One region of the Paenibacillus sp. PastF-3 genome, then DNA from elsewhere that is predicted to be linked to it. Evidence: riboswitches for the same ligand, from Rfam matches in the RefSeq annotation. Region 1 holds a riboswitch; the other holds the start of a gene.
What was found. Region 1 has a riboswitch for glycine ahead of gcvT (glycine cleavage system aminomethyltransferase GcvT). Riboswitches for the same ligand answer to the same signal wherever they lie in the genome.

Region 1 (3,872 bases):
ACCATCAATGGCTTCAGCAAGCTTTACCTGATCGGTAACGCCGTTTTTATAGTCAATCTCCACGACCTCAAGCCCCCAAGCATTAGCCGATGTGCGTAACACTTGGCGTGCTTCAGGATGAACGGTGCGGGAAACAATTAATTTTTTGCGTTTGGTAGCACCAGCTGCGAGGACTGCTGCTTCGGATAATGCGGTTGCGCCATCATACATGCTGGCATTGGCTACTTTCATACCGGTTAGTTCGCAAATGTAGGATTGGAATTCGAAGATCGCCTGCAGTTCGCCTTGGCTGATCTCCGGTTGATAAGGGGTGTAAGCAGTGTAGAATTCAGAACGGGAAATGACATGGTTGATCACCACAGGGATGTGATGGTCGTATAATCCGGCGCCGAGGAAGCTGGCGTGCGAATCGAAATCAGCATTTCGGTCAGCGAGACCTTTCATGTGACGTAGCAGGGCGTACTCATCGAGTGGTTCAGACATCGGCATAGTGCCTTGATAACGGACGGCTTCAGGAATATCGGAGAACAGCTCATCTATGGACTGAATCCCGACGGTTTCCATCATCTCTACGCGGTCCTGTGCTGTCATGGGCAGATAACGGTGCTTCATTAAGGTTTCACTCCTTGGCTTTTTTAAAATATAAGAAAGTACAATTTTCACGCTATACTTTATCCTTCTATTTCTCGCTTAAAAGCTAACCGTCCCAATATGGACGCTAAAGGCGTTTATACTTGTAAAAAGGGGCTTTAATCACGACAGCCTTAAGCTGCTTGCCGCGTATCTCTACGAATACCTCTGTGCCTATTTCACTGTAAGCTGTATCAAGCAAAGCTAATCCCAGATTGCGTTTCAGCGTTGGTGATTGGGTTCCGGTTGTGACCTCTCCGATTTTACGCCGTTCGCATAGACTGGGTAATGGGAGCGCGGAATGCCCCGGTCAATCATTTCTAAGCCGACCAGACGTCGGGGTAGACCGGCTTCTTTTTGCTGCACTAGCGCATCGCGACCGATAAAGTCCGCTTTGTCCAGCTTCACAAAGAACTGTACTCCAGCTTCAAGAGGGGTGATGTCAGCTGACAGCTCCTGACCGTACAGCGGCAATTTTGCTTCAAAACGCAGCGTATCACGGGCGCCCAGTCCAGCAGGTGTTAATCCGTGAGGAGTGCCAGCTGCGAGTAGGCCGTTCCATAACGTTGCTGCCCCATCCAGCGGAGCGTAGATCTCGAAGCCATCTTCGCCGGTGTAACCCGTACGGGAGATCAGTACTTCTACACCGCAGACGGTTGCGCGTTCGATGAAGTGGAAAGGCTTGAGTTCTGAGATCGGAGCATCAGTAACTTTCGCGAGTATGGTCTCTGCCAACGGGCCTTGCAAGGCAAGCAAAAGCGTCTCGTCAGAGACATTAGTGAGTGTGACTTCACCGAATTCAGAGGTCAGATGCTCTTGCAGCCACTGGAAGTCCTTATCGATGTTGGAGGCATTTACGACAAGCATATAACGGTCTTCACTTATTCGGTACACGAGCAAATCGTCGACCACACCGCCGTTTGGATAACAGAGCAGCGTATATTGTGCCGCACCATCGGTCAGGCGGCTGACATCGTTGGTCGTCATTTTTTGTAAAAAGGCTTCAGCACCGCTCCCGATCACCATGAATTCACCCATATGCGATACATCGAACAGTCCAGCCTGCTGGCGAACAGCTTCATGCTCCTTCACGATACCTGTAAACTGTACTGGCAGCTCCCAGCCGCCAAAATCAATGCACCTGGACTCCGTGTAAGCGGAATAGAGATCGTAAAAAGGTGTTCTTTTCAAAGCATCCATATCGTCACTCCCCTAGTCTGATTACATACGAAAAAAAGGACAGGCAGAAGCAATCATGCATAAATGCACTAATCGCTTTCTGCTCTGTCCTTTGTACCTGAGAGTTACCCTGCCGTAACGAACCTGCAAGTTTCCCCGTTGGTGACCTGACGCACTCAGCCCCGCGTCTGATGCTCTCCAGAGGTACGTCCGACAAAGGTCCTTTTGCCTGAGAGATTCACCCCTGTTAGGGCTTACTCCTTCGGCGCCGTCTTCAAGTGAGACAGTCTCTCCCTATGCCATCATCCGCAACTGTATTTGTTTTATATTTCTCCGAGAAACGGTTATCGTCTATAAAAAAGACGACAACGTCGTCTCTTCTTGTATGTCTCCATTAAACGGGTATAGGAGGGCGCTGTCAACAAGAAAAAGTCAAAAAAACGACAAATTTATTTTACTGTTAGTAATATTGACATTCTGCTCTGGGATCACTTAGGCTATAACTAAATTTAGAATTCCAATTTGGAAATGAGGCGGCTTGAAATGAGTGAAGTTTTAGATCACCTTCTTTACAGCGAAGAGCATGAGTGGGCACAGCAAGTGGAAGGACGCGTAGTACGTATTGGGATTACGGATCATGCTCAGCATTTGTTAGGCGATATCGTATTTGTCGAATTTCCAGAAGTGGGCTCGGCCATTTCAGCCGGTGACAGCGTAGGCAGTATCGAATCCGTTAAGACTGTATCGGAATTATATTCACCCGTCTCGGGGACGGTTACCAAGATTAATGACGGTTTAGAGGCTAGTCCGGAGCAGATCAACGATAAGCCGTATGGCGAGGGTTGGATTTTTGAAATTGAAGTGGACGGAGAGTATGCTGATGCTGTAAAAGGTCTGCTGGATGCAGCCGGATATCGTGCATTGGTAGGAGAGTAATTGGGATTATTCACAGGATATTAATTTTATCGCGAGTGATATTTGTAGCAGCAAGTTTCTGTTTTTGGGGACTTGCTGTTTGGTATTTTTATTTAGAGGTGGGTGGGAATTTTTGCGTCATACCCTGGGACGGCTCGGAATTATTTGATTTTATTTAAAAGCGAATCTGCTAGTTGTGTAAATAGGGAAAACCTCCCTCATTTTAGACGAATATAGCGTGAAACTAAGGCTTTTAGGGAATTTCTCCCTGAAAATTCCGGTGAAACCGCTATTTTTGACTAAATAGGGGATTAATCAGGGAGGAATTCCCTAATCTTGCGCCTGAACAAGAGATCACGCGGATAATCAGGGAGTATTTCCGTAATTAATAGTGGCAAGTCCATTTTAGTATGTTGATAGCAGATTCGCACCCGCACTAACTACTATATCTAGCTCTGAGTACAATCAATATTTTATTCACCCTCTTGAAGCTGCCGCAGCACAATGATCTCTACACGGCGGTTCTTCTGCTTACCTGCTATCGTGGTATTATCTGCGGTGGGCTGGGTGTCAGCATAACCTGCGTATTGAAAAGTATCCGGCTTCAGTCCTTCATGGTCTAGAAAAAAGCGAAGTACAGATAGCGCACGAGCACCAGACAGCTCCCAGTTGTCGTTAAATTGAGAAGCCGAGGATACGGGCGTATTATCGGTATGTCCTTCAATGCTAATCTTTGCGCCGATGTCTTTGAATAAACCAGATAACTGCTGAAGAGCAGGGAAGGCTGGTGATTTCAGGTCTGCCTTACCTATATCGAATAGAAAACGATCACTGAGTGTGATTTCTATCCCCTGCGGTTTGTCAGCAACAAAAATTTGTTCTCCGAGATTATTTTCCTCCACATAGTGGGTGATCACACCCATTAATTCAGCAAGTTTAGTCTCTTGTTCTCGAAAAGCGAGTTCACGTGCCGAAGGTGTTTCATTCTCCGCTTGTTCACCAGATCCGTTATTCGGTCTTGCAGTTGCAGCTGCATTCTCATTTCCGTCTGTACTTTCCGGTTTGTTCTCAGTTGATTTCCCAGCATCTAAAATACCGTTCCCACCCTCAAGGACAGTGGTTCCAGACTTGAAGGTCTCGGATAACGA
Region 2 (3,872 bases), on a different contig from region 1:
GAATTGGATTAAGCTTTATTACGATGCCACTCAATACAGCCGGACTAAATGCGTTGCCAAAACAATTAGGAACGCATGGCACAGCAGTGAACAATACCGTTCGCCAGATTGCCGGAGCCATCGGAACTGCTGTCGTAATTACGATTTACACTGTGCAGGCTACAAGTCATGCGGCCACAGTGATGCAGAGCAATCCCTCTACTACTCCTGAGATCCTTAAATCCCTTGCATCCATTCTTGGGGCAAGTGACGCCTATTACTTTATGATGATTTTATCCGTCGCCGCGTTTGTTATAACCTTATTTATGCCTATAAAAAGCAAGATCACGATTGAAAAGAAAGCAAACCTAGTTAACAAGGAATAACCTTGGTTGTAACTAGCAATTGCAGTATATGAAGAAAAGCCATTCCGTATAGGAATGGCTTTTTGTGTGAATCCCTCACTCAAGCTTAATTACTTTTCCCCTTTTTGCTTCTAATCGAATACAAGATGAATAATAAAATAAACCATAACGGAGTACACAATAAAGCCGGGCGTGTTTCTCCAGCGAACAGCATGATGATCAGTATTCCAGCGAACAAGGTTAAGACAATATAATTAATAGCCGGTGTGAACGGTGCTTTGAATTTGGATTTCTCCTGTAAGTCTGGCCGGGTTTTCTTATACTTAATATGGCAGATAAGAACAATGCCCCACACCCATATAAAACAAATGGCGCTAATCGTTGTCACGATTCCAAAAGCCTGCTCTGGAATAAGTTTACTCAAAAGAGCACCCACAGATATAACAATTGTAGAAATGAATAACGAGTTACCTGGGACATGGTTTTTATTCAGTTTGCCCAAATGAGGTGACGCCTGGTTATTTCTACTCAAATTATAGAGAATTCGGCTTGTCGAGAACATCCCACTATTACAAGCGGAAGCCGCTGAGGTTAGTACAACAAAATTAATAATCCCTGCGGCAATTGGAATTCCTACTAAAGTAAAGGTTTTTACAAAAGGACTCTCTGCCGGACTTAGCTCCGTCCAAGGGTTAATGCATAACAGGACGAAAAGCGCACCGACATAGAAAAATAGAATCCGTAAAGGAATTTTATTAATCGCAGATGGGATATTTTTCTCCGGATCCGCTGTTTCCGCTGCCGACACCCCAACCAATTCCACACCCACGTAAGCAAATACAACCATTTGAAAAGAAAATAAGAAGCCTGATATACCGTTCGGAAAAAAGCCCCCATACTCCCATAGGTTTCGTATCGTCACCGATCCTGCATCCGTCTTAAACCCAATGATCAGTAAAATGACCCCAAGACCAATCAAGGCGAGAATCGTAATTACCTTAATTAAAGCAAACCAAAATTCGAGTTCCCCAAAGCTCTTTACAGTTAATAGATTAAGTCCTAATAACACGACTAGACAGGCGATGGCAGGAACCCACTGCGGGATATCAAACCAGTACTGTACATATACGCCAACAGCAATGACATCAGCCATAGCCGTCATAATCCAGCAAAACCAATAGGTCCAACCGGTAATGAATGCGACCCGTGATCCAAGGTAGTCTTCAGCAATATCCGTAAACGATTGATAGCCCGCTTTAGATAATAGGAGTTCTCCCAGTGCTCTCATCACAAAAAACACAGCAATACCCACGATTAAATACGTGATCATAATGGATGGGCCTGCCTTCTCTATCGCCTTACCTGATCCCAAAAATAATCCTGTACCAATGGTGCCGCCAATAGCAATAAGTTGAACATGCCGATTAGCCAGTTCTCTCTTTAATTCTGGTTGTGCCATACCTAGTTCCCCCTTGTGAGTACAATAAATTAGAATAAAAAAAAGAGAGATTGGATGTCATCCAATCTCCCAGATCGTAAGAATATCAAATAATATTTGCCCTGCTGATAGCGATCAGCATGACAAATACATATTCAGTACTCTTCTGTCCTTTTGCCTGAGATTGTGAACCCTTCGGCGCCGCGGAATTTCCGCAGTCTCTCCAGAAGCTGCTCCAGCTAAAGTGTAATCCTTAGCCATCATAGCTCGTGAATTATAAAGTTGATAAAGCGGTAACGCAGTAAAGCTGTTCTGATATTCTAACATATTACTTGTGATGTGAGTGTTAATCAGTGATAAAAGTCTCAAGAATTTAAAGTTAGCCTCATGAACATACTACTTTTTGAAAAGCAAAAAACTAAAGGAGTATGCTAATGAAAGCCGCTGTAGTAAAGAAATTCAAAGAAAAGTTAGAGCTACAAGACGTACCTAAACCAAAACCCGGACACAAAGAAATCCTTGTCCACATTCAGGCCTGCGGAGTGTGTCATACTGATTTGCATGCTGCTCATGGCGATTGGCCCGTCAAACCGAAACTCCCTCTTATTCCCGGACATGAAGGCGTTGGGATTATTGAAGAAATAGGTGAAGGAGTTACACACTTAAAGGTAGGAGACCGTGTAGGAATTCCATGGCTGTACTCAGCCTGCGGTCATTGTGAATATTGTCTTACTGGAAGAGAGACTCTTTGTCTGGATCAGCAAAATTCCGGATATTCCGTAGATGGCGGATATGCAGAATATTGTGTGGCAGCTGCCGATTATGTAGTTAAGGTTCCTGATAATCTAAGCTTTATCGAAGCGGCACCTTTATTTTGCGCAGGCGTTACTACCTATAAAGCGTTGAAAGTATCGGGTGTAAAGCCAGGTGAGTGGGTAGCCATTTTCGGTGTCGGAGGATTAGGGCATCTTGGTGTACAATATGCAAAAGTGATGGGAATGAACGTAGTGGCCATCGACACGTCGGATGAAAAGATGGAGCTTGCCAAACAACTTGGCGCAGACAAAACCGTAAACGCATTAAAAGAAGATGCGGCAGACTGGATTCAAAAAGAAATCGGCGGAGTACACGGTGTCGTTTGTACAGCGGTTGCGAAAAAAGCATTCGACCAAGCCTACCGTGCCATTCGCCGCGGCGGTACCTGCGTCATGGTTGGGCTGCCTCCTGAATCCATGGATGTTCCCATTTTTGATACCGTATTAAATGGAACAAAGGTAGTTGGTTCGATTGTCGGCACTCGCAAAGATTTGCAAGAAGCATTACAATTCGCTGCAGAAGGAAAAATCAAAACCATTATTGAGACACGTAAACTAGAAGATATTAATGAGATCTACGATCTTATGTTAGAAGGCAAAATCAATGGCCGAATCGTCCTTGATATGACGAAATGACCCTAAAGAAAACACGCTCGAAAAGTGCTACTTTTCGGGCTTTTTTATGACTAATAATTTTGCACAGTCGCACCAAACGTATTAGACTGTAATTTTAAAGCATAGAAGCTTGAGTCAATGACTACAGAGTGATTGATCTAACCATACGATCACACTAAGAAAGAGAGAAATATGTACACGATCAATAGATTTTCTCAGCTTTGCAAAATGAGTGCACGTATGTTGCGACACTATGATAAAGAAGAACTTTTGAAACCAGCGCATGTAGAGGCTACAAACGGCTATAGATATTATGAAAAAAGCCAACTAGAAACAGCGTTACTTATTAAGAGACTGAAAGAATATCGATTCTCCCTACCCGAGATTAGAACTATCCTTCAGACATCAGATAGAGAACTGCTGACTGAATGGATGCATTCAAAAATACTTGAGTTATCCAGTGAGATGAATCGAAATAGACAAATCATTGCAGAAATGCAAGAGATGATTGAAATCAAAGTGGATTTGATTCAAGGCGAACGAAGATCTTTTGATATATCGCTCGGAATGAGAAACGAGAAAGAGGTCCTAAGTCAAAGATTGCAAATTAACATTGCTGACATGGACAAGTATGTTGATTCCTTATATGAACAAGCGGAA

Region 2: another riboswitch for glycine. It lies ahead of M2444_RS21990 (amino acid permease); the one in region 1 lies ahead of gcvT (glycine cleavage system aminomethyltransferase GcvT).

The regions. Positions count from the first base shown of each region.
Region 1 is NZ_JARXWM010000006.1:50,006-53,877, reverse strand. It holds gene gcvPA (aminomethyl-transferring glycine dehydrogenase subunit GcvPA) at 1-612, opposite strand, end outside; partial or broken gene gcvT (glycine cleavage system aminomethyltransferase GcvT) at 719-1,830, opposite strand; glycine riboswitch at 2,017-2,115, opposite strand; gene gcvH (glycine cleavage system protein GcvH) at 2,353-2,745, shown strand; gene M2444_RS13715 (flagellar motor protein MotB) at 3,198-3,872, opposite strand, start outside.
Region 2 is NZ_JARXWM010000012.1:71,824-75,695, reverse strand. It holds gene M2444_RS21995 (DHA2 family efflux MFS transporter permease subunit) at 1-365, shown strand, start outside; gene M2444_RS21990 (amino acid permease) at 451-1,803, opposite strand; glycine riboswitch at 1,939-2,019, opposite strand; gene adhP (alcohol dehydrogenase AdhP) at 2,217-3,233, shown strand; gene M2444_RS21980 (MerR family transcriptional regulator) at 3,405-3,872, shown strand, end outside.